DNA from 3 places in the Variovorax sp. LjRoot130 genome. Region 1 is predicted to be linked to each of the others. Evidence: predicted binding sites of a transcription regulator. Region 1 holds the regulator's gene; each other region holds the start of a gene.
What was found. Region 1 encodes FNR, which switches genes on or off when oxygen is low (the NO sensors DNR and NnrR bind a similar motif). Its sites were predicted from a motif close to TTGATNNNNATCAA; they were not measured.

Region 1 (5,211 bases):
GGCGTCGGCACCTGTGCCAGCGACAGCCCTCGGGGCCGGCCAGGACGACCGTGAATGTCGGCCCATCGAGGCGCCTTGGGAGATCTGCCATGTGGATGATCGTCGCGGTCTTGGTGCTGCTCGGCGCGGCGCTGCTGTGGCTCGCCCTCCAGGCGCTGATTGCCTGGATCACCCTGGATTGATGCTTCGCGATATCCCTGGCGCGCCGGCGGCTCGGCGAACGCGCAGCTTCAAGCGACACTGAAGGTATGAGCAACTCGCCCGGCCAGGCGCGGTCGTCGGCCTGGCCGTGGCGTTGGGCATCGGGCTCCTGCTCGGCTTCGAGCGCGAACGTCGCAAGGGGTCGCAAGGGCGACGGTGATCGGCGCGCCGCCGCAGGCCTGCGCACCTTCGCCGTTGCAGCATAGGCGGGCGCTTGCCGACCATCACTTCGTGCGCGGCGCCTTGGTCGCGGTCAGCGCCAACACGGTGACCCGATGTACCCTGGCCGCCATCGCGGGGGTTGCAGCTTCGCGCTGCGTATCGCCGCCGCCCTGTTTGCCAAACTCGCATGCACATGGGCCGCTGCCGTCTGGTTTGTGCTCCATTGAAGGCTAACCCGGCGCTAAGGCGCGGCCGAAGCTGTCTCTCCGCTCAGCGCCCGCCTTTTCGCCCGCCATGATTCCTCAGCGGCCTCGTGGCTCGCCTTTGCTGCCATGCGCAAGGCATCGCGCGCTGTCCGGAGATCTTCGTAGACAGCGCTCGCGGCGCTCTTGGCTTGCGCCGTGCTCGCCCCAGCGAACTGGTCGGACGCCGCCTCGATCTGCTCGAGCGCCCGATTCCAGGCGACAGAGGCTTGTTCGCTCGCCTGCGCCGCATGCTCGGCCGCTGTCTTGCTTTGGCTCGTCGCGCGATCGGCTGCAACAAGCGCCCTTTGCCAAGCGCGATGGGCGGACAGCCCGGTCTTTCGTGCCGCTTCGCCGGCCGCCTTCACGCGGCGATCAGAGGGCCGAGCTGCATACCTTCTTGCCTTGAGCAACGCCGCAGCGGCGTCCTTGGACGCGTTTCTTGTGGCCGAGGCTGCATCGAGAGCCGCCTGATATGCAACGTCATGGGCGGCCATGCCCTGCATCTGAAGGTCTGGCTGCGCGGGGCGCTGCTGGGCAGCGCAAGGGCTCATGAGCGCGGCGCAGACGGCCGAAAGTCCGATCAGCGCGATCATGTTGCGTCTCATGGTGTCTCCCTTCAGCGGCACCATATGTCGATCTGATGACTCAGGTCGATCCACAGCGCCTGAATTGCCACTGCCGCAAGCAGGCCGCCGGCAAGCCGGGTTCCCCATTCCTTGCGCGCAATGCTGGCACCTGAACGCAAGCGCTGCCACAGCCAAGGGGCCAGAACCAGCGACACGCCGCTGCCCACGGCAAAGAGGGCCATCGTCAGTGCGCCTTGCGCCGGTCCGTTGGCCAGCCCGGCAAGCATCAGCGCGGAATACAACAGACCGCAAGGCATGGAGACCCAGAGCGCACCCGTCGCGAGCACGCCGGCCATCGAACCGGTGAGCGGCCGCAGGCGCGTCGCGAGCGCGCGCCCGATACGGTGCGCCCAGAGTGGCTGTCGCCCGAGTGCGGCGAGCACCAGGCCCCAGGCGAGCACGAACACATGAAGCAGCACCCACAGAGGACGCAACGCCGCGACCTGTTCGCTTGCGAACCCGAGGCTCTGCATCGCCGCTGCGGCGGCCGCCCCGGCAGCCGTATAGCCCGCGATACGGGCCGCATGGAAGGCGACGGATGCGGAAACGGCCGGAGGGCTCGCCGAAAGCGGCGCCACACCACCATCCACCGGCACGCGCACGATGCGGATCACGCCGGCACAGGCAGCACCGCACATCGCGACGCAATGGGGCCCGCCGACCAATCCCATCAGGAGCGCAGTGCTGGCGAGCGCAGTCTGCATGATCAGACGATGCGCGAGAAGCGCGTGCGGTTGTGCTCGGCCGGGACGCGAGATGAATCGGCAGGGGCGAGGGCGAGAGATGTGTTCATTGCGGCGGTGGGTCTGGCAAGCAATGACCCACTATGCGGGCAGGTCGACCCGTCATCCTTGATGTGCATCAAGCCTGGGCGGCGCACCGCGTCACAGAATCACTGCAACCCTCGACGCCCTCCATGAAAGCCGAACACATCAAGGTCGCCTGCTCCAGTTGCACCCTGCGCGAGCTGTGCATGCCCGCGGGGCTGGAGCCGAGCGAGTTGAAACGCATCGACGAGATCGTGGCCACGCGGCGCAAGGTCCGACGACGCGAGACGCTCTTTCGCAACGGCGAGCCCTTCACCTCGCTCTATGCGATCCGCACCGGTGTCTTCAAGACCCGCGTGGCGACCGAGGATGGGCGCGACCAGGTCACCGGTTTCCAGATGGCCGGCGAAATCATCGGCCTCGACGGCATCGTCAACAACCAGCACACCTGCGACGCGGTCGCGCTCGAGGATGCCGAGGTCTGCGTGATGCCCTTTCACCGAATCGAGGAACTGTCGCGCGAGGTCGCGGCGCTGCAGCGCCACGTGCATCAGATCATGAGCCGCGAGATCGTGCGCGAGCACGGGGTGATGCTGCTGCTGGGAAGCATGCGGGCCGAGGAACGCCTCGCGGCTTTTCTGCTCAACCTCGTGCAGCGCCTGCACGCGCGCGGTTTCTCGCGCTCCGAGTTCGTGCTGCGCATGACCCGCGAGGAGATCGGCAGCTACCTCGGACTCACCCTCGAAACCGTGAGCCGAACGCTCTCCAAGTTCATGGAGGATGGGATCGTCGAGGTGGAGAAGCGCAATCTTCGCATCGTCGACGCCGAGGCGCTCCGGCGCATCGTCAATCCTCCCGGCTGTTGATCTCGGAGGCCGGCCTGGTCAAAAGCAGCGTCAGCGCGCTCGACCCTATCGCCAGCAGCCAGAAGACGAAGAAGCCGGCCGCATAGACTGTCTGGCGGGACAGGCCGACGGCCTCGCCGCGCCAGTGGAGGTCGCCGGGGTCGACCAGTGCAAACACCAGCAGTTCGGCCGCGCTCGCCAGCAGAAAGGCGGGCCAGAGAATCGACATCCAGTTGCGCGTCTTCATGACCATCAGCGCCTGGGTGCGGGCAGGTCGGCATCAGGCGTTGCCGCATGATTGCGGCCCGCCAGCGCGGGCATCAGTTTCTTTTCGATCAGATGCTTGTTGATCTCGATGCCCTGGCGGTAGTAGTCTGGCGCCACCACCGGATCGGGCGTGCGCAGGGCGAGCCAGAGCGTCACGAAGCTGGCGACGACGACCACCGCGGGCCCGGCCATCACCATCCACAGCAGCGGGAACTGCCACCAGGGTTCGCTCTTCGGGGAAGTCATCGCATGATCGTCCATCTTGTCTCCTCTTTGCCAACTCAACGAGGCACCAGGAAGGTCGCCTTCTCCGACACCTGCGCGCTGCCGTCGGCCGAGCGCACGTCGAAGTGCACGACGTGGGAACCCGCGGTGGCGCTGCCGTAGGGGAGCTGCAGGCGCACCGCGACCCAGCGCGACTGCGCAGAACCGACCTCGACCGGATCAGGCGGCGACACGCTCAAGCCTTCCAGCCCCCTGGCTTCGATGCGGTAGCGCTGTACCTGCTCGGTCGCGTTCATGATCTGCAGGCGATAGACGTTCTCGAGTTGGCCGCCCTCGACGATGCGCGCGAGCGAAGCCCGGTCGCGCACCACGTCGACCTTCAGCGGCATGCGCACGACCAGGCTCGCCAGCACCCCCATCGTCAGCGCAGCGAGCAAGCCCGTGTAGATCAGCACCCGTGGGCGCAGCACGCGGCGCAGCACCTGCCTCGGCGTCCAATGGCCGGCCATGCCGTTCTGGGTCGCGTAGCGGATCAGACCTCGCGGTGTGGCCATCTTGTCCATCACGGTGTTGCAGGCGTCCACACAGAGCCCGCAGCCGATGCACTCGTACTGCAGCCCCTTGCGGATGTCGATGCCGGTCGGGCAGACCTGCACGCACAACGAACAGTCGATGCAGTCGCCAAGTCCCTGAGCGCGGGCATTGCTGCTCTTGGAACGCACCCCGCGGGGCTCGCCACGCTCGCTGTCGTAGCTCACGATCAGCGTGTCGCGATCGAACATGGCGCTCTGGAAGCGCGCATAGGGACACATGTACATGCAGACCTGCTCGCGCATGAAACCCGCATTGCCGTAGGTCGCAAAGCCGTAGAAGAAGACCCAGAACACCTCCCACGAACCCATGCGCGTCTGCAGGAACTCCAGGCCCAACTCGCGGATCGGCGTGAAGTAGCCGACGAAGGTGAAGCCGGTCCACAGCGCGATGCCGAGCCACACGATGTGCTTGAACCACTTCTTGACCAGCTTCTCGAGCGAGAAGTCGCCTTCGTCCAGGCGCATGCGCGCGATGCGGTTGCCTTCGATCTTTTGCTCGACCCACATGAAGATCTCGGTGTAGACGGTTTGCGGACAGGCATAGCCGCACCACAACCGCCCGGCCACCGCGGTGAAGAGGAAGAGCGACAGCGCCGAGATCACCAGCAGCCCGGTCAGGTAGATCAGGTCCTGCGGATACAGCACCAGCCCGAGGATGTAGAAGCGCCGCGCGCCCAGGTCGAACAGCACCGCCTGGCGCTGCCCCCACTCGAGCCAGGGCAGGCCATAGAACACGAGCTGCGTCAGGAACACCATGGCCCAGCGCCAGCGCGCGAAGACGCCGCGCACCGTGCGGGGATAGACCTTCTGGTGCGCGGCGAACAGGCCGCCACCTTCCTTAACGGCGGCGATCGGGATCACCCGGCGCCTCACCGGGGTCGACGCGGAAGCGGCATCCTTCATGACAGCCCTAGGGCGCAGCGGCAGGCTTGTTCGACAAGCCCCAGACATAGGAGGCCAGCACATGGATCTGGGCCTCGGTCAGGCGGCCCTGCTGGGCCGGCATCTGATTGGTCCTGCCGGTGTTGATGATCGAGATGATCGCCTCCTGCCCGTAGCCGTGCAGCCAGACCTTGTCGGCCAGGTTCGGCGCGCCCATGGCGGGGTTGCCGACGCCGCCGATGCCATGGCAGGCCGCGCAGGCGCTGAACTTGCTCTTGCCCAGGCCGGCGCGGACCGAATCGTGCGGGCTGCCCGACAGGCTCAGCACATAGTTGGCGACGTTCTTGACATCCTCGGGGGTGCCGACCGCCTCGGCCATCGGCGGCATCACGCCGGTG
Region 2 (5,211 bases), 130 kb from region 1:
AAGCCGCGCTCCTGCGAGATGGCGGCCTCCAGCCCGAGCGAGTTTAGGCGCAGGTTCTCCATCGCGCCCGCGAGGTGGACCGTGAGCGATTCGAGCAGGGAGCGCTCGGCTTCGGAGATCGTGATCTGGGCGTGGAAGAAGAGGTCCACCTCACCCATCAGCCGCTCATGCAGCCGGATCGGTATGGACACCACGGTCTCGAAGCCGGCCTGGGCGCAATGTCGCATCCGCAGGGGGTGCATGGTACGGATCGGAATGACACGCGCGCCCGGCGATGCCAGTGGCGAGCCGCAATGGCAATCGCCTGCCGCCAGGCAATGCTCGGCATCGGTCATCGCCTGCGGCAAGCCCTGTGAGGCGAGCATCAGGTACCGGCGGTTCGCCTCGTCCGACCAGCGCAAGGCGACGCCGTCGGCATGTGCGATCTGTGCGATGCTCTGCGTGAACCCCTGCGCCAGTTTGTCGAGTGTCGAGGCCTTGGCGACCAACGTCGTCACCTCATAGAGGCATTCCAGCCGGCCGCGCTCTTTCTCCAACTGCGCCGTCTTCTCCTGGACCCGGCCTTCCAGATTCCGGTACATGGCCTGCAGCTGCTCGGCCATGTTGTTGAATCCCTCCGCCAGGGTGCCGAACTCGTCCGTGCTGGTGCGCTCGACGCGGGCGCCGAGATCGCCATCCTGTAGGCGGTGAATCGCTCGCTTGAGCAATCCCAGCGGCTCCAGGACGAAGCGGTAACCGGTATGGACCAGCACCGCCGCGCCGATGAGCGCCACGCCCATCATCGCGACCTGCAGCAAATGCATCAGCGCAGTCCATCGCGACAAATGGGCCTCGATGCCGGCGACGAATGCATCGATGCTCGACGTGAACGCGACGGCGTCTTCGCCGAGGCGGGTCGCGACGCCCGGCGGCATCGAATCGTTCAGGCGCCGGCGAAAGGCGGCCCAGTCGCGTTCGACGACGGCGAAGCGTTGACGCACGGTGTCGTCCCAGGGCACGAACAACGGCCGTTCGGTGTCGCCGCGGCGCAGTCCCTGGAGGCTGCGCTCGAACTCTGCCACCTGCTGAGACAGCGCCCGTACATCGCCCGCGCCAGCCGACAGCACCATCCGATAGGTTTGCATGCGCATGCGCCCGGCTTCGTTGACCGCAGCGGCGCCCCCCTCGATCTGCCATGACATGTAGACCAAGGTCGCGATGGCGCCAAGGGCTGCCAACAGGAACGGCATGGCGACCAGCGCCAGCTTGGCGCCCAGCGTCCATTGCCGAGATCTGTTCATCGAGCGCATGTCAGCGTTGCGGCAGCGGCCGCACAAGTGGAGCGTGTTCGATGCAGCAGATCCGGCCGGCCGACGAGTCGACGCGCGTAGGCGTTCGAGACAGCGAGGCTCAAGTGGGACATGCTGCACATCGCATGCGCCCCACTGCTGACGCACCGATCCCGGCCTTGTTGCTGGGATCCATGGGCCCAGGCGGGCTCACGAGTTCGGTCAGTCATCGGGATCGGCTCCTCGTTCGGATACAGCTGCATTCCTATGTTGCGCGCGCTCGACGCGCGCTCACCATTCCCCGCAGTCGTCGCCTTCTCGGGTGCGTCGGCAGGTCCATGTACTCGTTCGCTTGCCGCATTCTGCGTTTGAAACCGGGTGCATGCTTGATCTGGATCAAGCTCCAAAGCCCCCGCGGGGCTACGCTGCAGAAACTCAACCTCCGAGGAGACAGTTCATGTTCAAGCGCATTCTTGTTGCCACTGACGGCTCCGTGCTGGCGGAAAAGGCCGTCTCGAAAGCCATCGACCTGGCTGCGGAGCACAAGGCCGAGCTCAGGGCCGTGACCGTGGTACGACGGCAAGCCAAGAGCTACATGGACGGCACCATCGAATTCGAAGCCGAGGAGATCGACCGCATCGGGTGCCGGCGCGCTGAGCAGGCGAAGACCATGCTCGAGGCGCTCGAGAAGCGCGCCGAAGCATGCGGCGTACGGGTCAGCACGGCGTCTGTCAAATCGAATCGAGTGGCCGATTCAATCATTGGTGCCGCCATCAAGCACGGCAGCGATCTCATCGTGATGGCCTCGCACGGACGAAAAGGGCTGGCACGCGCTTTCCTGGGCAGCGAAACCGCGCATGTGCTTGCGAACTCCGACGTGCCCGTGCTGGTACTGCGCTGATACCTTGGCCCGCGCGCTTTCCTGATAAGCGCCAAGGCGCGCTGCGCGCTGATCCATTTGCTGCCGAGCCCGGCTCGAACCCCAGGTGGATGCCCTTGCGAACGAGCGCTGAAGTTGAGATCTCCGAGACCGTATTGATCTGGACCACCTGCTGCTCGTAGGCAGCACGCAGCGCGGGCGCTTCAGCGTGCAAGCTCCGCGCACAACGCAACGTCGCCCCCTGACCGTCGCGGCAGTCATGGCCTCGACGCCGCATCCGACCGCTCTCCCGCCAGCGTCTCGCCGGGCGCCGAGTCGCTCGGCGTCATCGTCGCCATCGTCGCCATCGTCGCCATCGTCGCCATCGTCGCCATCGTCGTCATCGTCGTCATCGGCGCTCGTGCAGATCGTTGTTCAGATGCCTCCTGCCGAGCGGTCCGGCTGCTTATGTTGACAAGCATCAACCAACGACCGGCGCGACGAAGGCACAGTGAAGACCTGCCTTTCCTTGGTTGAACGCAATGATGTCCACTGTCCTGGCTCCGCCCCACGAAACCTCACCGTCTTCGGTCTCGGCCGACGTGCTGGCCCGCTTCGATGTGGCCGGGCCTCGCTACACGTCCTATCCGACGGCGGACCGCTTTGTCGAGGCCTTCGGCCCCGACGACTACGGTGCCGCGGCGCGGCAGCGAAGGCTGGGCATCAGCGCAGTCATGACCCCCATCTCCCTCTACGTCCACATTCCGTTCTGTGCGTCGCTGTGCTACTACTGCGCGTGCAACAAGATCATCACGCGGCATGCCTCCCGTGCGCGTGAGTACCTGGGATACCTGGAGAAGGAGATCGCCCTGCACGCGGCGCAATTGAGCGCACGGACGCCGGTGAGCCAGCTTCACCTTGGCGGCGGGACGCCGACCTTCCTGAGCGATGACGGGCTGAGCGACCTGATGCGGATGCTGCGCGAAGCTTTTTCATTCGCGCCGGGCGCCGAATGTTCCATCGAGGTCGATCCACGCACGGTCGACGCCGGCCGTCTTGCCCACCTGGCCCGGCTGGGCTTCAATCGGCTGAGTTTCGGCGTCCAGGACTTCGACCCCGACGTCCAGCAAGCGGTACATCGCATCCAGCCGGCACAACAAGTATTCGATCTGGTCGCCTCGGCGCGCGAGCTGAAATTCCAGTCCATCAACGTCGACCTGATCTATGGACTGCCGCGTCAAAGCGCTGCCTCGTTCGACCGCACGTTGGCGCAGATCTGCGAGCTGCGTCCGGACCGCATCGCCCTCTATGCCTACGCGCACTTGCCCGAGAGGTTCAAGCCGCAGCGCCGGATCGCCGCCGACGAATTGCCCTACGCGGCCACGAAGATCGAGATGCTGTCGCGCTCCATCACCGCCCTCACCTGCGCTGGCTATGTCTACATCGGCATGGACCACTTCGCGTTGCCGGACGACAGCCTGGCTGTCGCCAAACGCCAAGGTCGGCTGCACCGCAATTTCCAGGGCTACAGCACGCAGCCGGACTGCGACCTTGTCGCGCTTGGCGTATCGGCGATCGGAAGGGTTGGTGGCACCTACAGCCAGAACGCAAAGACCCTGGAGGACTACTACGACCATCTCAACCAGGGACGGCTGCCGGTGGTGCGCGGGCTCGCGCTGTCGCGCGACGACGTGCTGCGTCGCGCGGTGATCATGGCCATCATGTGCCAGGGCCATGTCGACTTCGAGTCGATCGACATCGCCCACCTGATCACCTTTCGTGACTACTTCGCGTCCGAACTGGCCGCTCTCGGCCAGCTGGAGGCGGACGGCCTCGTTTGCCTCACGGACCGCGATCTCACTGTCACCGACAAAGGCTGGTTCTTCGTACGGGCCGTGGCGATGGTCTTCGACCGCTATCTGCAAACGGATCGCAAGCGCGCTCGCTTCTCCCGAATCATCTAGCCACTGCGTCGCACCCTGCCCTGCCAAATGCACCTCGCCTGCAGCTCGCCAATCGTCGACGGCCCAACTGGCTCTTGCCGGACGCGGGTCACGGGCGGCTCGAGCGTCTGATCCCCGAGCTCAAGCACCCTTCAGGAGACCCATCGTGCATCAGCACACAGTCATATCCAGCCCAACCCTTTCGCAGCAGCCCGCCGCGCGCGGCGATGCCCGCTCAAGCGCTCGCGAAGAGCACCGCTTGTTCTACCCGGGCGCCGGCTCGTGCCGTTCGGGCGCCGCGACCAAGAAGACCGTCGTATGAAGCGTGACGACCTTGGTTTGGGCTCGTTGCTGCCGGTGCAGCCCATCAGCCGCGACGTGCTGCTGGAAAAGTACCTCAAGCCCGGCGAGCAGGAGGCCGAGGACCTGTTTGCGCGCGTCGCGCGCGCGCTGGCGTCGGTGGAGGCCGAAGGCGAACGCGCGCAGTGGCAGGCGCGCTTCCTCGCCAACCTGCGCGCAGGAGCCATTGGGGCCGGGCGCATCATGAGTGCCGCCGGCACCGAGCTCGATGCCACGTTGATCAATTGTTTCGTGCAGCCGGTAGGTGACTGCATTCAAGGCCAGGACGAGGCCGGCTATGCCGGCATCTACGAGGCACTGCGCGAGGCCGCGGAGACCATGCGCCGTGGCGGCGGCGTGGGCTATGACTTTTCCCGTATCCGACCGCGCGGCGCCCAGGTGCGCGCCACCGCTTCGCTGGCCTCGGGCCCGTGCAGCTACATCGACGTGTTCGACCGGTCCTGTGCGACCGTCGAGAGCGCAGGGGCGCGCCGCGGCGCGCAGATGGGCGTGCTGCGCATCGACCACCCCGACGTGCAGGAGTTCATCACCGCCAAGCGGACGCCGGGGCGCTGGAACAACTTCAACGTGTCCGTCGCGGTCAGCGACCAGTTCATGCGCGCGCTGGCGGCCGACGAGGAATGGGCGCTCGTGCACAGCGCCAAGCCGGGGTCCGAACTGATCGCGCGAGGCGCCACGCAGGCCCTGGACGGCCACTGGATCTACCGGCGCCTGCCGGCGCGAGAACTCTGGGACACGATCATGCGTTCGGCCTACGACTTCGCCGAACCGGGGATCCTGT
Region 3 (5,211 bases), 110 kb from region 1:
CGTCGTTGCGCCTCCCAATCAATCGCCTGCTGCAGGAGCATCGCGCAATCGCCGCTGCCGGCGAAGAGCTTGTGACGCGACTGCAGGAGGTCGTCGCCGATGCTCTGATCCTGCGCGAGACCGTAGAAGCGGCGGCAGCACTCTACTTGGTTTACTACCGGCACCACCTTGCCACCGAGGAAAGGGACATCTTGCCGCGCGCGGCGCTTTTGCTCACAGCGCAGGACTGGGAGATCGTCGCGGGGGCGGTTCCATCCGGTTCGGATCCATTGTTCGGAGAAGCGCCGAGTCCGACCTATGGGAGGCTGCGCGAGTTGCTGGCGGCAAGATAACCGGCGCCTCGATCCGGCGGCAAAGCTCCCTCGGGCACCCGAACAGCGTCGCTCGCAAAGCCCGAAGCCTCTGTCTTCGAGCACAGGGGGCGATCGGCGGCGACGCCCGGAACGGCCGCAGCAGCGCAAGACCTTGTCCTGGCGCAAGGTCAGTATTCACCGCACGGGGGACACTGCTTCATGGATCAAAGCACGCGAGTCCACGTCGCAAGGCCACACCCGCTGCTGAACGACGCGCAGGGTTTCGCGACCGCGATACTGTTGGTCGCCCTGGGGCTGGCCATGCTTCGCAGCGCCCAACTGTTGACCGGCGGCATTCCTGGTCTGGCCTTCCTGATGAGCTATGCGACAAGCTGGCCTCTCGGCTGGACCTTGCTCATCGTGAACCTGCCGTTCATCGCATTCGCCTGGCGCGTATTCGGAGCGCGATTCACCTGGAAAACCATCATCGTCGTCGCCGGTTTGTCGCTCGGCGTCGAAGGAATGGGCAGGGCTCTCAGCGTGCACTCGGCGCACCCGCTGTTCGCAGCGATCGTCGGTGGTTTGCTGATCGGTGTCGGTTTGCTGGTGCTGTTCCGTCATGGTGCCAGCCTGGGTGGATTTGGCGTGCTGGCACTGTTTCTGCAGCGGCGGCGTGGATGGCGCGCGGGCACGGTGCAAATGGTGTGTGATGCCGCGATCGTTGCGGCGGCATTCGCTCTCGTTGAACCGAGCCGTGTCGTCTATTCCATCGTGTCGGCAGTGATGGTGAATCTGGTTTTGGTGTGGAATCATCGACCGGGCGAACAAGGTCTGCCGCCACGGAGCTCACCCGCGCCACGCGAAGCGCCGTTCGGCCAGGCTCATGCGGACAAGGCTCACGCCGTCGGTGATGCGTCCGGGACCGGCATACGCCATCACTTGGCGCAGGACTCGCGGCCCGGCTCGGGCAACCGGCCCTACCAAGGCGCCAGCCCACGAGTACGGAGGTCGCTGAGAGGTGCTGCAGGTGATGTGGGCGAATCGATTGATCAGTCGTTGAGCCACATCAAGGGGCCACTCGCCAGGCGCCGGTAGCCTTGTGTCTTCAGTATCAAAGGAGATCACATGGCTGCCCTGGATCGATCCGACGCACTCTCGCTCGACTTGCCCTTCATGGACCAGGCGTGTAAGGAGTTCTTCGGGCTCTTGGCGCTGGTTGACAAGGCTGACAACGCGCAGCTGCCATCGGCCTGGCGCGACCTGGTGGAGTGCGCCGCCGAGAATTTTGCGCGCGAAGACATCTGGATGCGAACGACCGGTTACGCATCGCGCAAGGAGCACGCGATCCAGCACCGCGTGGTGCTGGGGGTCATGCGCGAAGGTGCGTTGCAGGCCGAGGAAGGAAGGCTGCTGCAGGTGCGGGAGATGGCGCATCAGTTGAGAGACTGGTATGTCAAGCATGTGCAGACAATGGACGCCGCGCTGGCCCTCCACTTGCGCAGCGCACGATTCGAACCCGCGCCCGCCGACGTGCCGGCGCAGGCCTCGCTTCCCGTGTGGTCCGCGCTGCGTGCCGCCGTGGAGCACGGTGCGACGCATTGAGCGCTAGGGAGCCGCTCCGGGCAACTGCAGGCCGCCCTGGCCTGTGAGGCGCGCAGTGATCGCCGCCTTCAGCGGTGGCAGATGCTGGGCCGCGCGAAGGATCAGCTGACGTGCGAAGCGCTGCGGTGCGCCGGTGCTGGCATAGAGCTTCGCCACGGCATTCGTGCCGTGGTAGATCAGGGCCGAATCGCGACGATGCCTGCGTTCGTAGCCCGCCAGAACCGCGGCGGCGCCGATGTCCTGGTTGGCGGCGCGGGCTGCGCAGAGTGCGTGTGTGAGAGAGGTGATGCTTTGCAATCCTAGGTTGTAGCCGTGGGCCGTGACCGGATGCATGCCGACGGCCGCGTCGCCGACCAGCGCGCTGCGCAGGGCCGCAAAGCGGCGGGCATACGCGGCAACGAGCGGGTAGGCGAAGCGCCGCCCGAGCAGTTGCATGCGGCCCAGCCGGCCGCGGAACTGGCGCTCCACCAGGGTCGCGAACGCACGTTCGGGCAATGCCAACAGCTGCGCCGCCGCGGCGGCGTCGGTGGTCACCACGACCGACGAGACATGGCCCGCAGCGGGCAGCACCGCGAGCGTGCGTTCGTAGCCGAAGCACTCATACGCGACGTCGTCATGTGGCAGGTCGTGCTGCATCCGGCACACGATCATGGTGCGGCCGAAGTCATGCATGTCGGCCGCGATGCCGAGCTGCCGGCGGGACCAGGAGAATCGGCTGTCCGCCGCGACGAGCAGGCGGCCGCGCAGATGGTGCGGCGCGCACGGTGAGGTGCCGAACTCAAGTTCCGCGTGCGTGGACAAGGTGCCGATGCGCAGCGCCTGCGCGCTATCCATCAGACGCAGTCCCGGGCGCTGTGCCGCAGCTGCAAAACTGACGCGGCGCAGTGCATGGTTCGGCACGATCCAGCCCAGAGCGTCGGCGCCGTGGCCGTGCGCGTTGAAGGACAGCGCCGAGCGCTGCCGATCGCCATCCATGACGCGCGCTTCCCGGATGCGCCCGATTTCTTCGGGCAAGAGGCGCTGCCAAAGTCCCAGTGCGCGCAACGTGGCCACGCTGGCGTGGGTCAGCGCGATGTCGCGTCCGTCCTCGGCCGGGGCGGCCAGGGCCTCGCGCGGCTGGGCGTCCAGCACGGTAGCGGTGAAGCCGGCGTCGGCCAGGGCAATGGCCAAAGCCAGCCCGGTCGGACCGGCGCCGACGATGAGGACGTCACGATCCTGCTGCATTCAGTTTCCTCCGTGGATGAGGAGCCGGATTGTGGGCGGCGCAGCAGCGCTCACCTTGACGGAGGTCAAGGGTTGGCGAAACGGGCCTTGGCGCCCGAAAGTTCAACACGCGGCGCTTCAGGTCGAGCGCCGTGGGCGAGGGCGAGTTTGGCTGCAATGCTCCAGCGTTCAGCGGGCCAGCCTGAACTGACAGGCGTGGCACCGGATGGCCGCCGGTTCGATCAGCATGCGTTCGCGCGCGATGACACGCTCGCAATCGAGGCAAAGCGCGTAGAGGCCCAGGGAGATGCGTTGGAGTGCCTGTTCGATATCCTGCAGCGTCGGCCGACGAACCTTGACGGCAGCGAAGGCCGTGACATTGCCGACTTCCCCAGCCGACGAAGGGCAGGGCTCGGAAGCCTGCGCGTCGGGCGCATGCTCGGCGCGGCCGTCGTGCAGCTGGGCGCGTTCGCTGAGCGCCCACCGCTTCAGGATGTCCAGACGCTCGATGAAGGACTGCAGATCTTCCGGCTTCATGTGGTTCATGCTGGCGGCTCGGGATGAGGTTGACTGGCCGCCAGTATCCGGATGTCCATTCGCCCGGGATTTGATCCGCGTCAAATTCCGCGTCGCCCAAAACTCCGCGCAGCTGCCAGCGGGCGACCTTGTCCGTATCTGGCCTGACGGCGTGTGACAGCCGTTGGCCCAGGAGCAGCCCTCGGATTCTCACCTCCCAAGCTTTCCGAAAATCCGGCGGATAACCGCGTCTGCATCCGCGTCGAAGCAGCGCCCATGACTGAGCAAGATGCGGCGAGGCCGCCATGCGTGAAGTTTCGCGATGGCCGCAGCTGCCTTTTTTCGCTGCAACAACAGCGGCAGGCGCATCCCGAAGAACACCTGCCCGCGTGGGTAGTACATCCCGCTCATCCTCGTCAACGTTCGCCAAGGCTCGTCCATCTTGTCCAACTCGATGTTGATGATGGCGTCCGTCACGATGAGAGATTCTGATTCCCGGTGGAAGAAGATGAATTCCTTGAAGTAGCCACCCGGAAACAGCGTTTGGTCCAGTTCGTTCCGCCATTCGCCCGGCGGGTCCAGATCGAGGTCTCTCCCGAAACGGATCTCCACGCGCCGCGCTCTGCTCCTTCTGCGTACGCCCGGCGACGCCCATGCGACGGCATCCGGAAAGGCGTTCAACCACTCCCCAATGTGGGCATAGTGGAACTGGTTGGGGGAGATCAGATACCGGACAGTCCCGAGGTGCTCAAGCTCGTCTGCAAGCTTGCGATCGAACTTCGTCGGCGAGTGAAGGAAAAGATCGCCGTTCGAGAGGCGCACCACCGTCATGCGGGTGGTGAACGGTAGCGGCAGCCTGACGCCAGCCACGGTCAGGTATTCAAAGGGCCCGTCGACAACTCCGATGTTTGCCGCCACAGGCTTGTACACATTGATCGGCTCGTAAAGTGCTGCGCTCATGTTGCCGTCTCGGATACATCCTGCACGATTCTGGCAGCGCTTGACCCTGCCGACCTTCTTTGGGGCCCTAAGCCGCCGTACATGGCCGTTGGACGGCCCGCATACACGAAGGTCCGCAGGCGCGACACGGGAATGTTCGAATGTTCGGTGGCGCGCCGCGTGAAGATCCCGTGGCGCGCGGGCCCAAGCACCACACCGGATCAAGCACTTTCAGGACCGCTGAGCGAGTGCAAAGGGCCATGAGCGGACCCTCGGCTCGGGCTCCAACCTCCGCCCCTCGACGATGCTCTGCTGTCGAAGAATTACCCTTCGGAGCCGAATGAGCTACGCACTGCGAATATGGGAAGACCCGCAGCCGGCGCATCGTCGCCCGACATAAAGAGCACGCGACGTCCGCCGCTCGTGCGGGTCGGCGGCCATCATCTCCACCAAGTCGCGAAAGCTCAGCTTGAACCGCAGGTACCAGGGCTGGCCTTTGAACAGTTCGTCCATGCTCTGCAACCGCTGCGCCATCGACTCGCCACCGCAGGGGCGATTTGCACCGGGTGGTCGCGGGCCTGGCCTCGGCCGGCAGTGGGGTGATGCAGACCAGCAGCGCGGCGGCCTGCTCCTTGCGGGGTCGAGCTGCCTGACTACA

Region 2: hemN (oxygen-independent coproporphyrinogen III oxidase) is a predicted target of FNR. The motif match lies at 2,599-2,612, and genes of this name have one in related genera.
Region 3: ubiM (5-demethoxyubiquinol-8 5-hydroxylase UbiM) is a predicted target of FNR. The motif match lies at 3,175-3,188, and genes of this name have one in related genera.

The regions. Positions count from the first base shown of each region.
Region 1 is NZ_CAXURM020000002.1:1,473,199-1,478,409, forward strand. Features, by position in the region: gene ACSQ86_RS36870 (YgaP family membrane protein) at 1-54, shown strand, start outside; gene ACSQ86_RS36875 (hypothetical protein) at 605-1,201, opposite strand; gene ACSQ86_RS36880 (sulfite exporter TauE/SafE family protein) at 1,225-1,938, opposite strand; gene fnr (fumarate/nitrate reduction transcriptional regulator Fnr) at 2,151-2,867, shown strand; gene ACSQ86_RS36890 (hypothetical protein) at 2,848-3,093, opposite strand; gene ACSQ86_RS36895 (FixH family protein) at 3,099-3,374, opposite strand; gene ccoG (cytochrome c oxidase accessory protein CcoG) at 3,395-4,834, opposite strand; gene ccoP (cytochrome-c oxidase, cbb3-type subunit III) at 4,842-5,211, opposite strand, start outside.
Region 2 is NZ_CAXURM020000002.1:1,338,826-1,344,036, forward strand. Features, by position in the region: gene ACSQ86_RS36190 (type IV pili methyl-accepting chemotaxis transducer N-terminal domain-containing protein) at 1-1,280, opposite strand, end outside; gene ACSQ86_RS36195 (universal stress protein) at 1,651-2,169, shown strand; gene ACSQ86_RS36200 (hypothetical protein) at 2,406-2,540, opposite strand; gene hemN (oxygen-independent coproporphyrinogen III oxidase) at 2,673-4,091, shown strand; gene ACSQ86_RS36210 (adenosylcobalamin-dependent ribonucleoside-diphosphate reductase) at 4,389-5,211, shown strand, end outside.
Region 3 is NZ_CAXURM020000002.1:1,358,653-1,363,863, reverse strand. Features, by position in the region: gene ACSQ86_RS36320 (hemerythrin domain-containing protein) at 1-332, shown strand, start outside; gene ACSQ86_RS36315 (YitT family protein) at 513-1,388, shown strand; gene ACSQ86_RS36310 (bacteriohemerythrin) at 1,419-1,895, shown strand; gene ubiM (5-demethoxyubiquinol-8 5-hydroxylase UbiM) at 1,899-3,119, opposite strand; gene ACSQ86_RS36300 (TraR/DksA family transcriptional regulator) at 3,288-3,644, opposite strand; gene ACSQ86_RS36295 (hypothetical protein) at 3,825-4,574, opposite strand; partial or broken gene ACSQ86_RS36290 (IS6 family transposase) at 4,989-5,087, opposite strand.